3 regions of the Streptomyces sp. NPDC005761 genome follow, and region 3 is predicted to be linked to each of the others. Evidence: riboswitches for the same ligand, from Rfam matches in the RefSeq annotation. Region 3 holds a riboswitch; each other region holds the start of a gene.
What was found. A riboswitch is a leader RNA that binds a small molecule or an ion and turns the genes downstream of it on or off. The one in region 3 is predicted to bind S-adenosylmethionine.

Region 1: linked by a shared signal. The riboswitch ahead of thrC (threonine synthase) and the one ahead of ABZ434_RS17560 (putative leader peptide) in region 3 are both predicted to bind S-adenosylmethionine.
Region 2: linked by a shared signal. The riboswitch ahead of ABZ434_RS17025 (aminotransferase class V-fold PLP-dependent enzyme) and the one ahead of ABZ434_RS17560 (putative leader peptide) in region 3 are both predicted to bind S-adenosylmethionine.

The regions. Positions count from the first base shown of each region.
Region 1 is NZ_JBEXXX010000028.1:90,689-98,514, forward strand. Features, by position in the region: gene ABZ434_RS24110 (extracellular solute-binding protein) at 1-242, shown strand, start outside; gene ABZ434_RS24115 (DUF3263 domain-containing protein) at 275-544, shown strand; gene otsB (trehalose-phosphatase) at 661-1,515, shown strand; gene ABZ434_RS24125 (trehalose-6-phosphate synthase) at 1,492-2,883, opposite strand; gene ABZ434_RS24130 (glucosyl-3-phosphoglycerate synthase) at 2,991-3,938, opposite strand; SAM riboswitch class I at 4,092-4,218, shown strand; gene thrC (threonine synthase) at 4,236-5,540, shown strand; gene ABZ434_RS24140 (MoaD/ThiS family protein) at 5,580-5,858, shown strand; gene ABZ434_RS24145 (cold-shock protein) at 6,304-6,510, shown strand; gene groL (chaperonin GroEL) at 6,873-7,826, shown strand, end outside.
Region 2 is NZ_JBEXXX010000015.1:157,659-165,484, forward strand. Features, by position in the region: gene ABZ434_RS16995 (hypothetical protein) at 43-444, opposite strand; gene ABZ434_RS17000 (heme-copper oxidase subunit III) at 647-1,267, shown strand; gene ABZ434_RS17005 (c-type cytochrome) at 1,324-2,133, shown strand; gene ABZ434_RS17010 (Rieske 2Fe-2S domain-containing protein) at 2,130-3,182, shown strand; gene ABZ434_RS17015 (ubiquinol-cytochrome c reductase cytochrome b subunit) at 3,179-4,804, shown strand; gene trpD (anthranilate phosphoribosyltransferase) at 4,928-5,992, shown strand; SAM riboswitch class IV at 6,085-6,202, shown strand; gene ABZ434_RS17025 (aminotransferase class V-fold PLP-dependent enzyme) at 6,376-7,755, shown strand.
Region 3 is NZ_JBEXXX010000016.1:122,148-129,973, reverse strand. Features, by position in the region: gene ABZ434_RS17580 (hypothetical protein) at 1-70, opposite strand, end outside; gene ABZ434_RS17575 (hypothetical protein) at 252-1,703, opposite strand; gene ABZ434_RS17570 (NtaA/DmoA family FMN-dependent monooxygenase) at 1,731-3,137, opposite strand; gene ABZ434_RS17565 (LLM class flavin-dependent oxidoreductase) at 3,156-4,382, opposite strand; gene ABZ434_RS17560 (putative leader peptide) at 4,455-4,541, opposite strand; SAM riboswitch class IV at 4,611-4,723, opposite strand; gene ABZ434_RS17555 (sugar ABC transporter permease) at 4,943-6,214, opposite strand; gene ABZ434_RS17550 (ATP-binding cassette domain-containing protein) at 6,211-6,990, opposite strand; gene ABZ434_RS17545 (substrate-binding domain-containing protein) at 7,118-7,826, opposite strand, start outside.

The DNA.
Region 1 (7,826 bases), on a different contig from region 3:
TGCTGCCCGTCACGGACAGCGCTTCGGCGGCGATGGAGGACGACCCCAAGTCCAAGCCGCTGCACCAGTTCCTGACCGCGCTGCAGGGCGCGGAGTTCTACCCGTTCGGCAAGACGTCCTGGGCCCAGGCCAGTGAGTCGATCAAGGAGAACATCGGCAGGGCGGTCGAGCCGGGCGCGAATCCGGAGAGCGTCCTCCAGCACATCGCGCAGGAGTCCGCCGCGGCCGAGAGCGCGGAGTAGCGGCCCGCGGCCCGCGCAATATATTGGCTGATATGACCGTCCTCCCTCCGAACGGCCCCGACGAGCCCGCTCCTCCCGCCGGACTCTCCGACCGGGACCGTGCGGTCCTCGCGGTCGAGCGTCAGTCGTGGGCGGGGCCCGGGGCGAAGGAGCGGGCGATCAGGGAACAGCTCGGCATCTCCCCGACCCGCTACTACCAGCTGCTGAACGCGCTGCTGGACGACCGGCGGGCCCTGGAGGCGGACCCGGTGACGGTCAATCGTCTGCGCCGGGTACGGGAGGCCAGGCGCGGGCGCCGCTGAGCCCCGCGGCTCCGGCAGGATCCAGCCCCTTCGGCGACCGGGCCGCGGCGTCCGGCGGAGTGCCGGTCGCCCCGCGACAGGCCCCGCCCGGGACCCGCCGCCTATAGGCTCGCCCCATGGGCAGCACTCCGCACACCCCACCCCTGCCGGCCCCGGCCACCCCCGCCGGCCAGGAGGGCCTCGCCGCTCTCCTCGCCCGGCCCGACCGCGCCGTGATCGCACTCGATTTCGACGGCACGCTCGCCGACATCGTCCCGGACCCCGAACAGGCCCGTGCCCACCCCGGCGCCGTCGAGGCACTGGCCGCACTCGCCCCCAAGGTCGCGTCGATCGCCGTGATCACCGGCCGCCCGGCCGGTGTCGCCGTCCGCTACGGCGGCTTCGCCGGTGTCACGGGGCTCGACCGGCTCGTCGTCCTCGGCCACTACGGCGCCGAACGCTGGGACGCCGTCTCCGGCACCGTCCACGCCCCCGCCCCGCACCCCGGCGTCGCCGCCGTCCGGGCCGAACTCCCCGGCTTCCTCGACAAATACGACTCCTGGCGGGGCACCTGGATAGAGGAGAAGGGCCAGGCGCTCGCCGTCCACACCCGCCGTGCCGCCGACCCGCAGGCCGCCTTCGAGGCCCTGCGCGGCCCCCTGGGCGAGCTCGCTTCCCGGCACGGCCTGATCGTCGAACCCGGCCGCCTGGTCCTGGAGTTGCGCCCCTCCGGCATGGACAAGGGCGTCGCCCTCACCCAGTACGTGCACGAGACCGGCGCCGGCTCCGTGCTCTACGCCGGCGACGACCTGGGCGACCTCGCCGCGTACGCCGCCGTGGAGAAACTGCGCACCGAGGGCCCCGACGGCACCCCCGGCCTGCTGGTCTGCAGCGGCACGGAAGTACCCGAACTGGCCGACCGTGCCGACCTGCTGCTGCCGGGGCCGGGGGCCGTCGTCGCGTTCCTGTCAGCCCTGGCGCAGCGCCTCTAGCTGGTCGAGGAACCACTGCTGCGGCGGCAGTGCGGTCGCCGCAGCGGCCAGCCGCTCCGTGCGGGCCGTCCGCTCGTCGTCCGTCATCGTCAGCGCCTCGTGCAGGGCCGCGGCGGTGGCGGACACGTCGTACGGGTTCACCGTGATCGCGTCGGCGCCCAGCTCCTCGTACGCCCCCGCCTCCCGCGACAGCACCAGCGCGCAGCCGTCGTCGGAGACGACCGGGACCTCCTTGGCGACCAGGTTCATCCCGTCCCGGATCGGGTTGACGAGCGCCACGTCCGCCAGCCGGTACGCCGCCAGCGAGCGGGCGAAGTCGTCCTTGACGTGCAGGACGACCGGCGTCCAGTCCGCCGTCCCGTACGCCTCGTTGATCCCGTCGGCGACGCGCTGCACCTCGGCCGTGTACTCCCGGTAGACCGCGAGGTCCTGCCGCGAGGGGTAGGCGAACGCGATGTGGACGACGCGCCCGCGCCACTCGGGCCGCTCGTCGAGCAGGGCTCGGTAGGCGTGCAGGCCGCGGACGATGTTCTTGGACAGTTCCGTACGGTCGACCCGCACGATCGTCCTCCGGCCGGGGCCCACCTGCTCCCGCAGCGCCGCCATCCGCTCGTCCACATCCGCCTCGTGCGCGCGGCGGCGCAGGAAGTCCGCGTCGGCGCCGAGGCCGTGCACCCCGATCCGGGTGCGGCCGGTGCCGCCGAGGATCTCCGTGCAGCAGCCGATGAACGCGTCCGCCCAGCGGCGGGTCAGGAAGGCCGCCCGGTCGGCGCCGAGGATGCCGCGCAGCAGCTGTTCGGCGATGTCGTCGGGCAGCAGCCGGAAGTAGTCGACGGGGGCCCACGGGGTGTGCGAGAAGTGGCCGATCCGCAGGTCGGGGCGGAGCTCGCGGAGCATGCCGGGCACCAGCGCCAGGTGGTAGTCCTGCACGAGGACCGCCGCACCCTCGCCCGCCTCCTCGGCGAGCGCCTCCGCGAAGGCCCGGTTGTACGTCTCGAAGGAGGCCCACTGCCGGCGGAACTCCGCGTCGAAGACCGGTTCGACGGGCGTCTGGTAGAGCAGGTGGTGGACGAACCACAGCACCGAGTTGGCGATCCCGTTGTACGCGTCGGCGTGCACTTCCGCGTCGATGTCGAGCATCCGGACACCCGGCTCGCCGACCCCTCGCTGGACCGCCGCACGGTCACCGTCACCCAGGGCGGCGCAGACCCACATCTTGTCGTCGACCGCGCTCAGGCCGGAGACGAGTCCGCCCCCGCCGCGCTTGGCGTCGAGGGAGCCGTCCTCGCGCAGCGCGTACGAGACCGGGCCGCGGTTGGACGCGACGAGTACCTGGGCAGCGGGCTGGGGGGCGTGCTCGGAGACCATGGGCGGAATCTAGCCCGATCACGAACCGCCCAAACGTGCGAAGCCCTGCCAGGTCCCGTCACCAGGCGTGAAACGCACTCCCCACGGCGCCGGTCGCCTTCCCCGCCTCACGCCGCGCGGCGTGAGACGTACTCCTCGATCTCGCGCATCGGCGGCCGCTCCTCGGTGTCCACCGGGTAGGTGTGCGGGACGAATCCGTGCTCGCCGCGCTCGAACTGGGTCAGCGACGGGCGGACCAGATGCCCGCGGGAGAGGCGGAGTTGAGCGGTCCGGTAGATGGCGGCCGCCATCCGGCCGAGCGCCTGGCCGTCCTGGTGGCGGTGCTTCCTGACGCCGACGTCGACCTGGGCGAGCGCGTCCAGGCCGACCGTGTGCAGGGCGTCCACGAGCAGGCCCAGCTCCACTCCGTAACCGACGGGGAACGGCAGCCGCTCCAGCAGCGAGCGCCGCACGGCGTACTCGCCGCCGAGCGGCTGGACGAAACCGGCCAGCTGCGGCCAGTGCAGATTGAGCAGCGGGCGTGCCACCATTTCGGTGACCCGGCCGCCCTGGCCCGTGGTGTCGCCGAACGGGCGGTCGTACATCGCCTTGACGAACTGCACCGAGGGATCGGTCAGCAGCGGGCCGACGATGCCGGAGACGAAGTCCGCCGAGAAGTCCTTCAGGTCCGCGTCGATGAAGCAGACGATGTCACCGCCGGTCACCAGCAGTGACCGCCAGAGCACCTCGCCCTTGCCGGGGACGGCCGGGATGCGGGGCAGGATCGTGTCCCGGTGGACCACCCGGGCGCCCGCCCGGCGGGCGACCTCGGTCGTGGCGTCCGTCGAACCGGAATCGATCACCACGAGCTCGTCGACCAGCCGGACCTTCTCCATGAGCTCGCGCCGGATCGTCGTGACGATGTCCCCGACCGTCTCCGCCTCGTTCAGCGCGGGCAGCACCACACTCACGCTCGTGCCGTGCGCGTCGTTCCTGGCCGCCAGCAGACGGTCCAGCGGACGGTCGGCGGCTGACCAGGAACGCCTGGTCAGCCAGCGTTCGACCTCTTCCAGCACGGTCGATACTCCCTGTATGTGATCCATCTCGCGGTTCGGACGACTATCTCAACAGTCCGGTGCTTCGGTTACAGTCTTGAACAACGCAGATGGCCGTCGCATGCCGGGGTCCGTCCGCCGATAAACGCCTGGATCCATGGTCCAGTGCCACAGCGCTCATCCAGAGGGACAGAGGGAACGGCCCGTTGAAGTCCCGGCAACCCTCCCGCCGACCGCGAGGTCAGGTGGGGAAGGTGCCAATTCCGTCTCGTGACGAAATGCGTCGCGAGGAAGATGAGGAGAAAGGGCCTCGCCATCATGGCTGTTGAGACTGTTGCAGCACACACCGAAGCTTCCGTGGATCTCGGTCCCGCCGCGGCGCTTTCCTGCCGCGAATGCGGAGAGCGATTCGCACTCGGCCCCATTTTCGCCTGCGCGTCCTGTTTCGGGCCGCTCGAAGTGGCGTACGACCTGCCGAGCGGCTCCCCCGAAGAGCTGAAGAAGCGCATCGAGGCCGGACCCGACAACATCTGGCGCTACGCGCCGCTGCTGCCGGTCCCCTCCGATGTCGCGGACAAGCCCAACATCAACCCCGGCTTCACCAAGCTGGTCAAGGCCGACAACCTCGCCCGCGAGCTGGGCGTCACCGGCGGTCTGTACGTCAAGGACGACTCCGGCAACCCGACGCACTCCTTCAAGGACCGCGTCGTCGCGATCGCCGTCGAGGCCGCCCGCGCCTTCGGCTTCACCACCCTCTCCTGCTCCTCCACCGGCAACCTCGCCGGTGCCGTGGGTGCCGCCGCCGCCCGGGCCGGCCTGCGTTCGTGCGTGTTCATCCCGCACGACCTGGAGCAGGGCAAGGTCGTCATGGCCGCGGTGTACGGCGGCGAGCTGGTCGGCATCGAGGGCAACTACGACGACGTCAACCGCTTCTGCTCCGAGCTCATCGGCGACCCGCTCGGCGAGGGCTGGGGATTCGTCAACGTCAACCTGCGTCCGTACTACGGCGAAGGCTCCAAGACCCTCGCCTACGAGATCTGCGAGCAGCTCGGCTGGCGGCTGCCCGACCAGATCGTCATTCCGATCGCGTCCGGCTCACAGCTCACGAAGATCGACAAGGGCCTCCAGGAGCTGATCAAGCTCGGCCTGGTCGAGGACAAGCCCTACAAGATCTTCGGCGCCCAGGCCGAGGGCTGCTCCCCGGTCTCCGCCGCCTTCAAGGCCGGGCACGACGTCGTGCGGCCGCAGAAGCCGAACACGATCGCCAAGTCCCTGGCGATCGGCAATCCGGCCGACGGCCCGTACGTCCTGGACATCGCGCGCCGCACCGGTGGAGCCGTCGAGGACGTCGACGACGAGCAGGTCGTCGACGCGATCAAGCTGCTGGCCCGCACCGAGGGCATCTTCGCGGAGACCGCGGGCGGGGTGACGGTCGGCGTGACGAAGAAGCTGATCGACGCCGGTGTGCTCGACCCGACGCTCACCACCGTCGTCCTGAACACGGGTGACGGCCTCAAGACGCTGGACGCCGTGGCCGCCACCTCGCAGGCGAGCGCCACGATCCGTCCGAGCCTGGACGCCTTCCGTGCCGCCGGCCTCGCCTCGGGCCTCGCCACCGGCTGAGAAGCTTTTGACCACCCGAGACTTCAGGAAGGGCACACCATGAGCGTCAAGGTCCGTATCCCCACCATCCTCCGCACCTACACGGGCGGCCAGGCCGAGGTCCCGGCCGAGGGCGCGACCCTCTCCCAGGTCATCGAGTCCCTGGAGAAGGACCACCCGGGCATCGCCGCCCGCGTCCTGGACGACCAGGGCAAGCTGCGCCGCTTCGTGAACGTGTACGTCAACGACGACGACGTGCGCTTCGAGGGCGGCCTGGACGCGGCCACGCCGGACGGCGCCGGCATCTCGATCATCCCGGCCGTCGCCGGCGGCTGCTGAGCCCGCGGCCCGGGCCCCGGAGGCCGCCGGGCCGACTTCACAGCGTGACCACGATTGCCCCCTCCGCAAGAGAAGCGGAGGGGGCAATTCTGCATGGTTGAGCGGGGTAGGGTGAGGGAAGCCCCCTCCGCTGCCCGTGCCCCCCGCATATGAGAATGCGCCGGGCCACGACAAGATGCAGCCAAAGTGTGCGAGCTCCTTGCGTCATAAGTCGCCTTTGCCTGGCCCGAGTTGCCCAGGATCCTCATGAATTCCTCACATTCGGGCGATCGGTTCTGCTCAGAATTCTCGTCCGATTGACCTGTTGCAGAGGGCAGTTGGGCAGATACATTCGGCCGCGGTCGACGCGTTCCGGCGCACCCACCCTCTCCTGTCGGAGGGTGAGTTCTGACCCGGGCCCGCGAAGTGCGGTCCTGTGCAAGGGCCAGTAATAGGGGAGTTAGGCATGGCTCAGGGCACCGTCAAGTGGTTCAACGCGGAGAAGGGGTACGGCTTCATCGCGGTCGACGGTGGTGCGGATGTTTTCGTCCACTACAGCGCGATCCAGATGGACGGGTACCGCACCCTCGAAGAGGGTCAGCGAGTTGAATTCGAGATCTCGCAGGGCCAGAAGGGGCCGCAGGCGGACATGGTCAAGCTCGCCGTCGGCTGAGCCCGCCGGCCACGACGCAGTCGGTCAACGACACTACTCACGCACGAAGGGCCCGTACCCGAGAGGTACGGGCCCTTCGTGCGTCCCGGGCCGTCGCGGCGGGGACGTGCCGCGCACCCTGGGCCCGCTTCGGCGGGACGGCCCCCGCGGCTGTCCACACTCCGAGGTGGACGCTTGCACTCTCGGGGGTCGAGTGCTAATTATTGGCTTAGCACTCTCTGGGTGAGAGTGACAGAAACTTGGACCGGGCCGGTGAGGCCCGCAGGTCTGCCGGGGCAAGGAACCGGCAGACACGCAGGCCGTCCGTCGCGGGCGCCTCTCGGTCCGGAGAAATCCACCCCTGTCCGGGAGGACCACTTCATATGGCCAAGATCATCGCCTTCGACGAGGAGGCCCGGCGCGGTCTTGAGCGCGGCATGAACCAGCTCGCCGACGCCGTCAAGGTCACCCTCGGCCCCAAGGGCCGCAACGTCGTCCTTGAGAAGAAGTGGGGCGCCCCCACGATCACCAACGATGGTGTTTCCATCGCCAAGGAGATCGAGCTGGAGGACCCGTACGAGAAGATCGGTGCGGAGCTGGTCAAGGAGGTCGCCAAGAAGACGGACGACGTCGCCGGCGACGGTACGACCACCGCCACCGTTCTCGCTCAGGCACTCGTCCGCGAGGGCCTTCGCAACGTGGCCGCGGGCGCGAACCCGATGGCTCTCAAGCGGGGCATCGAGAAGGCCGTCGAGGCCGTCTCCGCCGCCCTCCTGGAGCAGGCCAAGGACGTGGAGACCAAGGAGCAGATCGCTTCGACGGCCTCCATCTCCGCCGCCGACACCCAGATCGGCGAGCTCATCGCCGAGGCCATGGACAAGGTCGGCAAGGAAGGCGTCATCACCGTCGAGGAGTCCCAGACCTTCGGTCTGGAGCTCGAGCTCACCGAGGGTATGCGCTTCGACAAGGGCTACATCTCGGCGTACTTCGCCACGGACATGGAGCGCATGGAGTCGTCCCTGGACGACCCGTACATCCTGATCGTGAACTCGAAGATCAGCAACGTGAAGGACCTCCTTCCGCTGCTCGAGAAGGTCATGCAGTCCGGCAAGCCGCTGCTGATCATCGCCGAGGACGTCGAGGGCGAGGCCCTGTCGACCCTGGTCGTCAACAAGATCCGTGGCACCTTCAAGTCCGTTGCCGTCAAGGCTCCGGGCTTCGGTGACCGCCGCAAGGCCATGCTCGGCGACATCGCCATCCTCACCGGTGGCACCGTCATCTCCGAAGAGGTCGGCCTCAAGCTGGAGAACGCCGGTCTCGACCTGCTCGGCCGCGCC
Region 2 (7,826 bases), on a different contig from region 3:
GGGGTGCGCCGCGCCCCGGAGCGACGGCGCAAGGGCGGGGCCTCAGGCCCCCACGGAGAGCCTGCTGCGCAGCAGGGCCGCCAGGGCGTCCGCGAACTCGACCGGCTCGACCGGAAGGGTCACCGCGGCGTCCGCGCGGCTCCAGGTGGCCAGCCAGGCGTCCTGGGGGCGGCCCATCAGGAGCAGCACCGGCGGGCAGCGGAAGATCTCGTCCTTGATCTGCCGGCAGACGCCCATCCCGCCCGCGGGGGCCGTCTCACCGTCCAACACGCAGACGTCGACGCCTCCGTGGTCCAGCGCGTCCAGGACGGCCGGCAGGGTGGCGCACTCCAGGAACTCGACCTGCGGTACGTCCGCGGCAGGCCTGCGGCCGGCTGCCAGCCTCACCTGCTCACGGGTGTGTGCGTTGTCGCTGTAGACCAGGACCGTGGCGGTCGGCTGCATTGTTCCTCCGTGACATCTGTGTCTTCGGGGCAGTCGGGGCTCTCGGTGCACGAGGGCTGTCCGATGCGCGGATCGTACTCCGCCCGATGGCCTGTCAGCATCGCCCGCGACGGCGGATCCATGGGCCGTTCGGGGAGGACACACCCCTCTGACACACCGAACGGCACCCCCCGGAGTGAGGGCGGGATAAGCGACCGACATAATGTCGGTCGTGGCGACAGCAACGACAGTAGAAACCGGGCACGCGCACCCGTCGGTCAATCGGCCGAACCTCACCAGCGTCGGAACCATCATCTGGTTGAGTTCCGAGCTGATGTTCTTCGCGGCCCTCTTCGCGATGTACTTCACCCTGCGATCGGTGACCGGAGCGGATCACTGGAAGGAAATGGCGTCAGCCCTGAACTTCCCGTTCTCGGCGACGAACACCACGATCCTGGTGCTCTCCTCACTCACCTGCCAGCTCGGCGTCTTCGCCGCGGAGCGGGGCGATGTGAAGAAGCTCCGCGCCTGGTTCGTGATCACTTTCGTGATGGGTTCGATCTTCATCGGAGGCCAGGTCTTCGAGTACACGGAGCTGGTGAAGAAGGACGGCCTCTCGCTGTCCTCGGATCCGTACGGCTCGGTGTTCTACCTGACCACCGGCTTCCACGGTCTGCACGTGACAGGCGGCCTCATCGCCTTCCTGCTCGTTCTGGGCAGGACGTACGCAGCCAAGAGGTTCACCCATGAGCAGGCGACCGCAGCCATCGTCGTGTCCTATTACTGGCACTTCGTCGATGTCGTGTGGATCGGCCTGTTCGCCACGATCTACATGATCAAGTAACCGGGCTCGTACCCGACCCATCATCGACGCAGAAGATCCTGACACCGGGGTAATCCGTGAAAAAGCTCTCCGCACGACGACGCCATCCGTTGGCGGCGGTCGTCGTACTACTCCTCGCGCTTGCGGCTACTGGGGGGCTGTACGCCGCGTTTGCGCCCGCGAGTAAGGCGCAGGCCGACGAAACCGCCCAGTCCCTCGCCATCGACGAGGGCAAGAAGCTGTACTCCGTCGGTTGCGCCAGCTGCCACGGAACCGGCGGTCAGGGCACCACCGACGGGCCCCAGCTTGTCGGCGTGGGCTCGGCCGCCGTGGACTTCCAGGTCGGTACCGGGCGTATGCCGGCGCAGCAGCCGGGCGCCCAGGTACCGAAGAAGAAGGTCATCTACACCCAGGCCGAGATCGACCAGCTCGCGGCGTACGTCGCGTCGCTCGGCGCCGGTCCGATCGTCCCGACCAAGAGCCAGGTCAGCCCCGAGGGCGCGGACGTGGCCAAGGGCGGCGACCTGTTCCGTACCAACTGCGCCCAGTGTCACAACTTCACGGGCGAGGGCGGTGCCCTGACGAACGGCAAGTACGCCCCCAACCTCGAAGGCGCGAGCCCGAAGCACATCTACGAGGCCATGCAGACCGGCCCGCAGAGCATGCCGTCCTTCCCTGACTCGACGATGCCCGAGCAGCAGAAGAAGGACATCATCGCGTACATCCAGACGGTGAACAGCGCGCAGGCCGAGAGCCCGGGTGGCCTCAAGCTGGGCGGCCTCGGTCCGGTCAGCGAAGGCCTGTTCGGCTGGATCTTCGGTCTGGGCGCACTGATCGCAGTTGCCATCTGGGTCGCGGCCCACACCGCTAAGGCCAAGAAGTCATGAGTAGCCAAGAGATTCCAGAAGAGAACCTGCCCGAAGCGCAGGACCCCGCGCACGGCGCGGTGGAGGGTGCGGGCGATCCGTTCGCCGACCCGGGGCTGCCGGCCCACAGGCCGCGCATCCAGGACATCGACGAACGGGCCGCCAACCGGTCCGAGCGCGCGGTCGCGTTCATGTTCACGCTGTCCATGCTGGCGACGGTCGGCTTCATCGCCTCCTACGTCATCTTCCCGGTCGACAAGATCGTCTACATCTTCCCGATCGGTCATGTGAGCGCGCTCAACTTCTCCCTGGGGCTGACCCTGGGCGTGGCGCTCTTCGCGATCGGTGCGGGCGCCGTCCACTGGGCGCGCACCCTGATGTCGGACGTGGAGGTCGCGGACGAACGTCATGCGATCGCGGCCGAGCCCGAGGTCAAGGCGAAGGTTCTCGCCGACTTCGCGGCAGGTGCCGAGGAGTCCGCGTTCGGCCGGCGCAAGCTGATCCGCAACACCATGTTCGGCGCGCTGGCCCTGGTGCCGCTCGCCGGTGTGGTGCTGCTGCGCGACCTCGGTCCGCTGCCGGAGAAGAAGCTCCGTTCGACGCTGTGGGCCAAGGGCAAGCAGCTCGTCAACATGAACACGATGGAGCCGCTGCGTCCCGAGGACGTCGTCGTCGGTTCGCTGACCTTCGCCATGCCCGAGGGCCTGGAGGAGGACGCGCACGACTTCCAGAAGCAGATCGCCAAGGCAGCCCTGATGATCGTCCGCATCGAGCCGGACAACATCAAGGACAAGCGCGAGCGCGAGTGGGCCCACGAGGGAATCGTGGCCTTCTCGAAGATCTGCACCCACGTGGGCTGCCCGATCAGCCTGTACGAGCAGCAGACGCACCACGTGCTCTGCCCGTGCCACCAGTCCACCTTCGACCTCTCCGACGGCGCCCGCGTCATCTTCGGTCCGGCCGGTCACGCTCTTCCGCAGCTGCGGATCGGCGTGAACAGCGAGGGCAACCTCGAGGCGCTCGGTGACTTCGAAGAGCCCGTCGGTCCTGCATTCTGGGAGCGCGGATGAGTACTGCGACCGATACGAAGCGCAAGGCGCCCGCCGGTGAGCGGGTGGCCGACTGGGCGGACGGCCGGCTCGGGATCTACTCCCTGGCCAAGGCCAACATGCGCAAGATCTTCCCGGACCACTGGTCCTTCATGCTCGGTGAGATCTGCCTCTACAGCTTCATCATCATCATCCTCACGGGTGTGTACCTGACGCTGTTCTTCCACCCGAGCATGAACGAGGTCGTGTACCACGGCCCGTACGAGCCCATGCAGGGCATCCGGATGTCCGAGGCCTACGCCTCGACCCTGAACATCAGCTTCGACGTGCGTGGCGGTCTGCTGGTCCGGCAGATCCACCACTGGGCCGCGCTGATCTTCCTGGCCGGCATGTTCGTGCACATGATGCGCGTCTTCTTCACCGGTGCGTTCCGCAAGCCGCGTGAGATCAACTGGCTGTTCGGCTTCCTGCTGTTCGTCCTGGGCATGTTCACCGGTTTCACCGGTTACTCGCTCCCGGACGACCTGCTCTCCGGCACCGGTGTCCGCTTCATGGAGGGCGCGGTCCTGTCCGTGCCGATCGTCGGTACGTACCTGTCGATGTTCCTCTTCGGCGGCGAGTTCCCGGGCGGCGACTTCGTCGCCAGGTTCTACTCGGTGCACATCCTGCTGCTGCCGGGCATCATGCTCGGGCTGCTGGTGGCCCACCTGATCCTGGTCTTCTACCACAAGCACACGCAGTTCGCGGGTCCCGGCCGGACGAACAAGAACGTCGTCGGCATGCCGCTGCTGCCGGTCTACATGGCGAAGGCGGGAGGCTTCTTCTTCCTCGTCTTCGGTGTCATCGCGGTCATCGCGGGCATCGCCTCGATCAACCCCATCTGGGCCATCGGGCCCTACCGCCCGGACCAGGTGTCCACCGGCGCCCAGCCCGACTGGTACATGGGCTTCTCCGAGGGCCTGATCCGTGTCATGCCGGGCTGGGAGGTGAACCTCTGGGGCCACACCCTGGTCCTGGGCGTGTTCATCCCGCTGGTGATCTTCCCGCTGGTCCTGGCCGCGATCGCGGTCTACCCGTTCATCGAGTCCTGGGTCACCGGGGACAAGCGCGAGCACCACATCCTGGACCGTCCGCGCAACGCGCCGACCCGCACGGCGTTCGGCGTCGCGTGGATCACCTGGTACATGGTGCTGCTCATGGGTGGTGGAAACGACCTCTGGGCCACGCACTTCCACCTGTCGATCAACTCCATCACCTGGTTCGTGCGGATCGCGTTCTTCGTCGCTCCGGTCATCGCGTTCGTCGTGACGAAGCGGATCTGCCTCGGCCTTCAGCGCCGGGACAAGGACAAGGTGCTGCACGGGCGCGAGTCCGGTCTCATCAAGCGCCTGCCGCACGGTGAGTTCGTCGAGGTCCACGAGCCGCTCGCACCGGCCCAGCTGCACACGCTCACCGCGCACGAGCAGTACAAGCCGGCCGAGATCGGCCCGACGGTCGACGAGAACGGTGTCGAGCGCAAGGTGTCCGTGGTGCAGAAGCTGCGGGCCAAGCTCAGCAAGGGCTTCTACGGCGAGAACAGCCAGATCGCCAAGCCCACCGCCGAGGAGTACAAGGAGATCACCAGCGGCCACGGCCACCACTGATCACCTGAACTGATCGCCACAGCAGGAGCCCCGTCCATCCGATGGACGGGGCTCTTCGCTGTCCCCGGGGCTCGATAGGGTGGCCCCATCCCCTTTATCGGCTGTGGACCCCAGGAGCGGACCATGAACGTTGTGACCCCGGCAGGCGGCGACAGCGTGGCGGCTCGTACCTGGCCCGGCGTGCTGACCCCCCTGCTGCGCGGCCAGGACCTGACGGAGGACGACACCGCCTGGGCGATGGACCGCATCATGAGCGGTGAGGCGACCGACGTGCAGATCGCCGGCTTCGCCGTGGCGCTGCGAGCCAAGGGCGAGACGGTCACGGAGGTCTCCGGTCTGGTCCGCGCGATGTACGAGCACGCCACGACCATCCACGTACCCGGCCGCACGGTCGACATCGTGGGCACCGGCGGCGACATGGCCAAGACGGTCAACATCTCCACCATGTCGGCGATCGTCGTGGCCGGGACGGGCGCCAAGGTCGTCAAGCACGGCAACCGCGCCTCGTCGTCTGCCAGCGGTTCCTCCGACGTGCTGGGCAAGCTCGGCGTCAATCTGGAACTGCCCCCGCAGCGCGTCGTCGAGGTGGCCGAGGAAGCGGGCATCACGTTCTGCTTCGCCGTGAAGTTCCACCCCGCCCTGAGGCACGCGGCGAAGGCCCGGGCGGAGCTCGGCGCGCCGACCACCTTCAACATCCTCGGCCCGCTCACCAACCCGGCCAAGGTGCGCTCGCAGGCGATCGGTGTCGCCGACCTGCGGATGGCGCCGATCGTCGCGGGCGTCCTCGCCGAACGGGGCAACTCCGCCCTGGTCTTCCGGGGCGACGACGGCCTGGACGAGCTGACCACCACCGCGACCTCCCGCGTCTGGATCGCCAGGAACGGCGCCGTGCGCGAGGAGGCCTTCGACCCGCGCGACGTCGGCCTGGAACTGGTGCCGGTGGACGCCCTGCGGGGCGCCGACGCCTCGTACAACGCGGACGTGGCCCGGCGGCTGCTCGCCGGGGAGACGGGCCCCGTACGGGACGCGGTGCTGCTCAACTCGGCGGCGGCCCTCGTCGCGCTGGACCCGGGGGAGGGCACGCTCGCCGAGCAGCTCACCGCCGGGATCGCCAAGGCCGCCGAGTCCATCGATTCGGGTGCGGCGGGCCGGGCGCTGGAGCGATGGGTCGTGGCCAGCAACGCCTGAGAGGCTTCCGGGCACAGGATGTGAGGCGGGGCGCAGTCCAGATCATGGACTGCGCCTTGCGCGTTCCTCCGCGTATGGCAGGATGCTTGGCAGGTCATGAGTGACAGCGACTACGGCCCCGGCCCGCTGTCCGGCAACCCTCCGTCCGTGGCGGGGTGCCCCGGGTGAAGACCAGGCCGCAGGCAGCGAGGTCTGCGGCAAGCGCGGACCCCTCGACATCGTGAGATGTCCACCCGTGGGGTCCTGGTCCTCAGGGAGCCTCTTGTGAGCAAGCGAATGCGATAGGGCTTTTCGGCCCTTCTCCGCACACCCCTCTTTCTTCCTCCGTGCTGCCGCGTATCCGCAGGCACGCGGAATTCGCCTGCCTGTTACGGGAGTTCGTCATGTCTGTCCTCACTGCTGCCACCGACCAGTCGATTTGTGCCCCGCTGCCGGTTCTGGGTAAGGATGTGACGGTTCCGCTCGTCACGGGCGGAGAGGTCACCTACGCCGCGCTGGACTACGCCGCCAGCGCCCCGGCGCTGCAGCGGGTGTGGGACGACGTGGCCGCGTACGCGCCGTACTACGGCAGCGTCCACCGCGGCGCCGGCTACCTCTCGCAGCTCTCCACGGACCTCTTCGAGAGCAGCCGCGAGACCGTCCGGGAGTTCCTCGGCTGCCGCACCGAGGACCAGGTGACCTTCACCCGGTCCACCACCGACTCGCTCAACCTGCTCGCAGCCGCCCTCCCGGCCGACTGCCAGGTGTTCGTCTTCGAGACCGAGCACCACGCCTCGCTGCTGCCCTGGCGCGACGCCCGGGTGACGTACCTGAACGCCCCGCGCACCCCGGCCCAGGCCGTAGAGACCCTGGAGCGCGCGCTCGCCGGCCGCGACCCCTACGGCCCCGCGCTGGTCTGCGTCACCGGCGCCTCCAACGTCACCGGTGAGCTGTGGCCGGTCAAGGAGCTCGCCGCCGCCGCGCACGCCCACGGCGCCCGGATCGTGCTCGACGCCGCCCAGCTCGCCCCGCACCACCCCGTCGACATCGCCGTGCTGGACGTCGACTGGGTCGCCTTCTCCGGGCACAAGCTGTACGCGCCGTTCGGCTCGGGTGTCCTCGCCGGCCGCTCCGACTGGCTGACCGCAGCCGAGCCGTACCTGGCCGGCGGCGGCGCGTCCCGCCAGGTCGCCCGGCGCGCCGACGGCGGGGTGGACGTCGAGTGGCACACCACCGCCGCCCGCCACGAGGCCGGTTCGCCCAACGTCATCGGCGTCTACTCCATCGCCTCCGCCTGCAAGGCGCTCACCGAGGCCGGATTCGACAGCCTGGTCGCCCGGGAGCAGCGGCTCGTCACCGCGGTCCGCGCCGGACTCGCCGAGGTCCCCGAGGTCAAGGTGCTTTCGCTGTTCGGCGACGACGCCCCGCGGGTCGGCGTCATCTCCTTCGTGGTGGAGGGCTGGAACAGCTCCCACTTCGCCGCGGCACTCTCCGCCGAGTACGGCATCGGGGTGCGCGACGGACTGTTCTGCGCCCACCCCCTCGTGCGCACCCTGCTCGGCAGCGACCCGCAGGACGTCGGCGAGTGCGGCGCGCCGGAGGCGGAGCCGGGCCAGAAGTCCCTCAACGCGATCCGGGTCAGCTTCGGCGCCGGTACGCCGGACGAGCACGTCGAGCGCTTCCTGCGGGCGGTCAAGGAGCTCGTGAGCGAGGGCGCCCAGTGGAAGTACCGGACCGAGGACGGCCGTTGCGTCCCGGACCGGGGTACGGCCGCCCAGGTCTGAGGTCTCTCAGCACGTTCGGGGGGGGGGGGGGCGGCGGGCCGGCCCCGCCGCAAAATGCTAACTCCGGGCCC
Region 3 (7,826 bases):
GCACGGCGAACTGACGCACGCGCAGCCAGAAGGAGAGGAAAGGGTCCCGATTCGCGTTCTGGGTGAGCATCAGCACTCACCTTGCGCGGACGGGTCCCCCAATCTGAGAACAGTGTGTGTCGTCATCGCGGGGGAGCTTAGCGGCCCGTACCGGTGCCCGCCACGTGTTTTCGCACGGGCCGCGACCCCCACGTGCGCCCGCGGGTGAGCGGGACCACAGCGGGACCGGCCAGGTGAGCCCGCCCGGTCGCTCACAGCCCCGCCACTGCCCATTTCGCTTGCGTGGACAGCGGGCTGAGCGCTTTCGCCGACTCCTTGCCGATGGTGTCCAGCAGAACCCTCGCGTGCGCCATGGTCGCGCGCGCGAGTTCCGCGTCGCCCGCCCCACCGGCGGCGAGCGTCAGCTCCAGGTGCTGTTCCGTGATCAGCCGGCCGAGGCCGCGTCGGTGCCATCCCGCCACGTCCGCGTCCGGCGCGGGACCGCCGAGGCCGACCGCCGCGCGCGCCCGTTCCAGGGCCCGGCCGGCAGCCGCGAGGTCGCCCTTGCGGCGCTCGAGGCGGGCCAGGACGTACGCCTCCGATGCCCGGTCGGATGCCGTGTCCTGCAGCGAGAGCAGGTTGAACTGGGCGCGGGCCGCCTGCGCGTGATCGCCGATGTCCTCCAGCGCGCGGCTCAGTTCGCGGAGCCGGTGCGCGTCCGGGCCCGTGTCGTCCAGCATGCGGATGAGCGCGACCCGGGCGTGCTCGACGCGGCCCTGCCGGTGCGCCAGGCGGGTCCAGGTGAACTCGCTCTCGGCCGCGACGTCCGACCCGTGGCGCCTTGATTCCTCGGCCCGGGCCCATGCCAGGGCCGTGCCGGTATCCGTGACCACCCCGGAGGTGGCCACCCGCAGCAGGGGGACGTCCTCGTCGTGTCCGTGCAGGGCGACCAGCACCGCGGCCAGCCTCCGCTCCTCGAACCGCTCGGTCCGCACCGTGCACTCGGCCCTCAACAGCGGACGCAGCAGCGGCAGGTCGCCGTCCCGTCGGTCGAACTGCGCGGCCCTCAGCACCCCCGCCCGCAGCACCGCGTCCCCTGCCGCCTCCTCCCGCGCGGCGGGGTCCCCGGAGCGCATCCGCTTCAGCACCTCCCGGCCCGGGCCGAGGACGACGTCACGCAGGCACATCCGGTAGGCCTCGCTCAGCCGGTACGCGCACAGCTCCGCCGAATTGAGCAGCAGGTGGTCCGGTTCGGTGCGCCGGGAGGCCGACTCCGTCATCGCGAAGAGCTCCACCAGCGGCCGGTCCGGGAGACCGAGGCCGGTGATCAACGCCGCTCGCTGTTCGTCCAGCTCGGGCGCGTACTCCTCCCGCGCCTCGGCGTCGGACACCTGCACCGCGGCGCGCATCGCCTCCTCGTCCAGCTCCTCCGAGAGGTTCTCGCACCATTCGGGCAGCCGGATCTGCATCTCCAGGGCCTCGCCGACACTGTCGGCGATCAGCACGGCGTCCCCTTCGGAGGAGGCGTACAGCACGGCCTTCCCTCCGGAGAGGAAGAACGTGCCTCCGGTGTCGTCGCCGGCGATCGGCTCCAGCGACGCACCGGACGCCAGGTGCACGTCCTCGACGTGGTACGCCCGGCCCACGTCGAAGCCGAAGGGGAAAGCCGCGGCTTCGGCCAGTTCGGGCCGGGTGCGAAGGAGTTCGAGGAACGGGTCGGTCATACGGCCGCAGCCTACCGACGGGGTCTGTCAGGAGGCCACGCGCTCGCCCGCCCTCGCGCCTTCGGGACGGCCCAGGCCGAGGTGGTCGCGCAGAGTCGTCCCCTCGTACTCCGTGCGGAACACTCCGCGCTCCTGAAGGAGCGGGACCACGGTGTCGGCGAAGACGTCCAGCCCGCCGGGGGTGATGTGCGGAACGAGGATGAACCCGTCGGCGGCGTCGGCCTGGACGAATGCGTCGATGGTCGACGCGACGGTGGCCGGTGAGCCGACGAAGGACTGGCGGCTGCCGGTCTCGATGACCAGGTCGCGGATGGACCAGTTCTTCGCGGCCGCGAGCTCCCGCCACTCCCGGGCGGTGGCCAGTGGGTCGCGGTACATGCGGACCTGCGCCCGGCCGCGGGCGACGGTGTGTTCGCCGAGGTCCGGGTCGATGTCGGGAAGCGGGCCCTCGGGATCGTAGGAGGAGAGGTCACGGTTCCAGACGAACTCGAGGTGCTTGATCGCGGTGGCACCGCTGACCTGTAGGCGGCGTACCTCGTGGGACAGTTCCTCCGCCTCGGCGTCCGTGTCGCCGAGGACGAAGGTCGCGGCCGGCAGGATCAGCAACTGGTCAGGGGTACGGCCGTGTCGGGCGAGGCGGCCCTTGACGTCCGTGTAGAACGCCTGCCCCTCCTTGAGGGTGCTGTAGCGGCTGAAGATCGCGTCGGCGCCCTCCGCCGCGAACTCGCGTCCCTCGTCGGAGTCCCCGGCCTGGAAGATCACCGGGCGGCCCTGCGGACTCCGCGGCACGTTGAACTGCCCTTCGATGTCGAAGTGCTGCCCCTTGTGCACGAAGGATCCGGCCCGCGCGTCCCGGAGGAAGGTGCCCGTCGCACGATCGGCGACGATCTCGTCACCGCGCCATGAGTCGAACAGTTCGTTGGCGGTGGCGAGGAACTCCTTGGCCCGGGAGTACCGCTCCTCCTGCGGCAGGTATCCGCCACGCCGGAAGTTCTCACCCGTGAACGCGTCCCACGAGGTGACGACGTTCCATGCCGCGCGTCCACCCGAGAGGTGATCGAGGCTGGCGAACTGGCGGGCCACCTCGTAGGGCTCGTTGAACGTGGAGTTGATCGTGCCGGTGAGGCCGAGGTGTTCGGTGACGGCGGCGAGGGCGGACAGCACGGTGAAGGTGTCGGGGCGTCCCACGACGTCCAGGTCGTAGATCTCACCGCCCTGTTCCCGCAGGCGGAGCCCCTCGGCGAGGAACAGGAAGTCGAACTTGGCGCGTTCGGCCGTGCGCGCGAAGTGCGCGAAGGAGCTGAACTCGACGTGGCTGCCCGCCGCGGGGTCGCTCCAGACGGTGGTGTTGTTGACGCCCGGGAAGTGGGCGGCGAGGTGGATCTGCTTGAGCGGCTTGCCGGTGCTGTGGCCGGCGCCGTTGCTGGTGCTCATGTGGGTGGTCCCTCCGGCTCAGACAGTGGCGTAGCGATTGGCGGGGCGGGCGAGTCCGAGCAGCCCGCGCAGGGTGTCGGCCTCGTAGGCGGTCCGGAAGGCGCCTCGGCGCTGCAGCTCCGGCACGAGCTTGCGGGTGATCGCCGGAAGGTCGTGGCCGATCACTGCGGGGCGCAGCCGGAATCCGGAGAGCCCGGCCCGCTGCCATTCCTGGAGAAGGTCCGCCAGTTGCGCGGGTGTGCCGGTGAAGATCTTCGCGTCGCTGGGGTACGGATGTCCCGCGAGGTCGTCCAGACGGTCCCGGCGGGCCGCCGCGGCCGAGGGGGTGTCGTCGAGGAAGACCACGAGGTCCCCGAAGATGTGGAGGAGTTCCGTGGCTCGCCCCGCCGCCGCCTGCTGGGAGCGGATCTCGTGGACGATGGCTCCGGCCTGGCCCGGGTCGTGCGGGGTGACGTAGCCGATGTCCGTTGAGCGTGCCACCAGTTGGAAGGGCACGCTCCGGTGCGCCAGGGCGCTGACGACCGGCTGCCCCTGCGGGGGCCGGGGTGTGATGGAGGGACCCTTGACGCTGAAATGCCGGCCCTCGAAGTCGGTGTAGTGGAGCTTGTCGCGGTCGATGAAGCGGCCTGTGGCTGCGTCCCGGATCTCGGCACCGTCCTCCCAGCTGTCCCAGAGGCGGCGCACCGCTTCGACGTACTCGGCGGCTTCCTCGAAGAGTTCGGCGGTCAGCGCCCGTACGGCCGGGGTGTCCAGTTCGTCGAGGCGAAAGCGCGGGAAGGCGCGGCGGCCGAAGTGGGCGGCTTCGTGCCGTCGGGCCGATACCTGGATGCGCACACCGGCCCGGCCCGTGCTCACGTAGTCGAGGGTGGCAATCGCCTTGGAGATGTGGAACGGCTCGGTGTGTGTGGCGACCACGGTGGGGACGAGGCCGATGTGCCGGGTCAGCGGTGCCACGCGGGCGGCGACGAGTACCGCGTCGAGGCGACCGCGCTCCTGGTCGGTGCGGCCGTCGGGCTCCGGGAACTGCGAGGACTGGAGCCCGAGGGCGTCCTCGATCGTCACGAAGTCGAGCAGGCCGCGTTCGGCCTCGCTGACGATGTCGGTCCAGTACGCGGCGGTGAGCAGTTCCCCGGGCCGGGCCTCCGGCTCGCGCCAGGCGGCCGGGTGCCAGCCCGCTCCGTCGAGCGCGACGGCGAGGTGCAGCAAGGAGGACAGGGGAGGGTGCGGGGATGACGATGCGGACACGAAGGGTGCCTTCCTGATCGACCGTGGGTGATCGCCGGACCTCGTCGGGAGGTTCGGCGTCGCGGGAACGGGTCAGGAACGACAGAGCGCGCCGGCGACGCGCTGGAGATCGATGTGGGGCCGGGAGTAGAGGTGGACGCGGCGCCGGGGGGCGAGCACCTTGACGAGGGGGCAGGACACCGGTGGCACGACCCTCGCCTCCACTCTTCCGGCCGGGCGGGCCCGGAGGCCTCGCGCTTGCGGAACCCGGACGGGCCCCGCCTGGTCGTCACCTGGAGCACCCCGCCGCGCGGGAGGGTTGCCGGTCAACAAGCCAGGGCTCGAAGCTGACGCTCATGACCTGTCCGGAACGCTACGCGCGACGCCCGCGCCGCGCAATGCCCGCCGGATCATGGTCGTGCTCACCCCGCCGGAAGTCCCAACACCGCGGCTGCGCCGACTGTTCCGTCCGGCCACAGTGACGCCGGGCCCAGCGCCCGCCACGCGGCGCTCGCGCCCGGCCCCCCCTTGCGCCGGGGCCTGACCGGAGCCCCGCGGCGCCGATGGCCCCGGGGGCGTAATCACGCGCGTCCCGCGGCCTTCTGACTCCGGCGGGAGACGGAGTCGACGACCACGGCCGCCAGCAGGACCGATCCCGTGATCATGAACTGGATGGCGTTGCTGACGCCCATGATGTTCATCCCGGACTGGATGGACCCGATCACCAGGGCGCCGAGCAGGGCCGACCACACCGAACCGCGGCCGCCGAACAGGCTCGTGCCGCCGATGACGGCCGCGGCGATGACGTTCATCAGGAGGTTGCCGCCGCCCGAGGTCTGACTCGCCGACTGGATCTGCCCGGCGAGGAAGAGGCCCCCGACCGCGGCCATGGTGCCGGCGATGGAGAAGACGGACATCCGGACGAACGGCACGCTGATGCCTGCCCGTCGCGCACCCTCCGAGTTGCCGCCGACCGCGAAGACCTTCCGCCCGTACGTGGTGCGTCGCAGCACGAAGTCCAGTACCACCAGCACGACAAGGAAGATCAGGAGGGCCAGTGGGAGGCCCTGGTACCGGTTGAGGATGTACGCGGTGGTGAAGGCGATCGCGGCGATGACGACCGTACGCAGCACGATCTCGGCGACGGGGCGGGACGGCACCCTCGCCGCCCTGCGGCGCGCGGCGTCCAGGAGGGAGGCCGCCAGGAACAGACCCACCCCGGCCGCCGCGGTCGCGTAGGCGGCAGCCGGGCTGTGGTAGATGGTGGAGTAGATCTCGGCGACGTTGGTGTCGCCCGGGATGTTGACCGTGCCGCTGGAGCCGAGCACCTGCAGCATCAGCCCGTTCCAGGCGAGGTTGCCCGCAAGGGTGACCACGAACGCGGGCACGCCGACTTTCGCGAAGAAGAAGCCCTGGATGAGGCCGACCGCAGCTCCGCCCAGCACGGCGATCAGGAGCGCCAGCCATTCGTTCATGCCGTTCATGACGTTGAGAACGGCGAAGATCGCGGCGCACAGACCGCTGACGGACCCGACGGACAGGTCGATCTCACCGAGGAGCAGCACGAAGACGATGCCGACGGCGATCATGCCGGTGCCGACGATCTGCTGGCTGAGGTCGGAGAGGTTCTGGGCCGAGAGGAACGTGCTGTTCAGGCTGCCGAACACCGTCCAGATGATGATCACGGCGATGACTACGGGGAGGGAGCCCAGTTCCCCGCTGCGCATCTTGCGCCAGAACTCCGCGGCGTACCCGCGGATGCCCTCCTCGCGGACGAGCAGGCGGGTGTCGATGGCGGGCATGGCGTCGTGGGCTGGTTCCTGGCCGTCGTCGTGTCCGGGTTCCCGTGTCATCGCTCCTCCTCCCGCTTACGGGCCTGGCGGCGGGTGACCGCGCTGTCGGAGGCCCCGGTGATGGCGGAGATGATCTCTTCGGTGGTCGTGGAACGCCGGTCGAAGAAGCCGTTGTTGCGACCCAGGCGCATCACCGCGATCCGGTCCGCGACCGCCATCACGTCCACCATGTTGTGGCTGACCAGGATGGTCCCCAGACCGCGCTGCCGGAGCCGCTCGACCAGGTCGAGGACCTCGGCCGTCTGCTCCACCCCCAGGGCCGCGGTGGGTTCGTCGAGGATGACGACCTTCGGATCGCCGATCAGGGACCGGGCGATCGCCACCGTCTGGCGCTGTCCGCCGGAGAGCGAGGCGACGGGGATGCGGACGCTCGGGATGCGGATGGACAGGGTGTCGAGCAGTTCGCGCGAGCGCTGGTCCATGCGGACCTCGTCGAGCACACCGAAGCGGCGCAGTTCGCGGCCGAGGAAGAGGTTGCCGACCACGTCGAGGTTGTCGCACAGGGCCAGGTCCTGGTAGACGGTCGCGATGCCGAGGTTCTGGGCGTCGTGCGGCCGGCTGATGGCGACCCGGCGGCCCTGCCATTCGATGACGCCCTGGTCCGGTGGGTTGACGCCCGCGATCGCCTTGACCGCGGTCGACTTGCCGGCTCCGTTGTCGCCGACGAGCGCGACGACTTCGCCGGGGTGGACCTCGAGATCGAAGCCCGACAGTGCCTGGACCGCGCCGAAGCGCTTGGAGATCCCCCGCAGAGTGAGCACAGGTGCTTCCGGCAAAGGAACCGCCTCCTGGGTCGTCCGCACGCACGGGCAGACGGTCTCTGCCCCCGCCGGACGAGCCGCGTGGTGCGGCCCGTCCGGATGTGTGGAGTCGGGAGTACTGATGTCGGTTCGCGAAGGGGGGCTACTGGAGTCCGGCCTTCTCGCAGGCGTCGGAGTAGGCGGGAGTACAGATCTCCTCGACCGAGTACAGGCCGTCCTTGACGACTGTGTCGTTGATGTTGTCCTTGTCGACCACGACCGGCGTCAGCAGCTTGGCCGGGACCTTTTCGCCGCTGCCACTGGTGACGGTGGTGGGCGTGAGGTTCTTGGGAACGTCCTTGCCCTGGGCGAGGTCGACCGCGATGGCGGCGGCGGTGTCGGCCTCCGGCTTGTACGGCTTCTCGACGGTGATGGTCTGGGTGCCGAGCAGGATCCTCTGGATCGCGTCGAGCTGGGCGTCCTGACCGGTCAACGGCACGTTGATGCCTGCTGCCTTGAGGGACGTGGCGATACCGGCGGCCAGGCCGTCGTTGGCCGAGTAGACACCGACGATCTTGTCCTTGCCGAGCGCGCTGATGGCACCGGACATCTGCTGGTTGGCGTTGTTCGGGTCCCAGTTCGGAGTGTCGTACTCCTTGCCGATCTTCACCTTCCCGTCGAGGACGGAGTGCGCGCCGGCCTTGAACTCGGCGGCGTTCGGGTCGGTCGGCGAACCGTTGTGCATCACGATCTCGCCGCTGCCGGCCTTGTCGCCCAACGCCGCAAGCAGCGCCTTGCCCTGCAACTCTCCGACCTTGCGGTTGTCGTACGAGACGTAGGCGTCGACGGGCCCCTGCGCGAGCCGGTCGTAC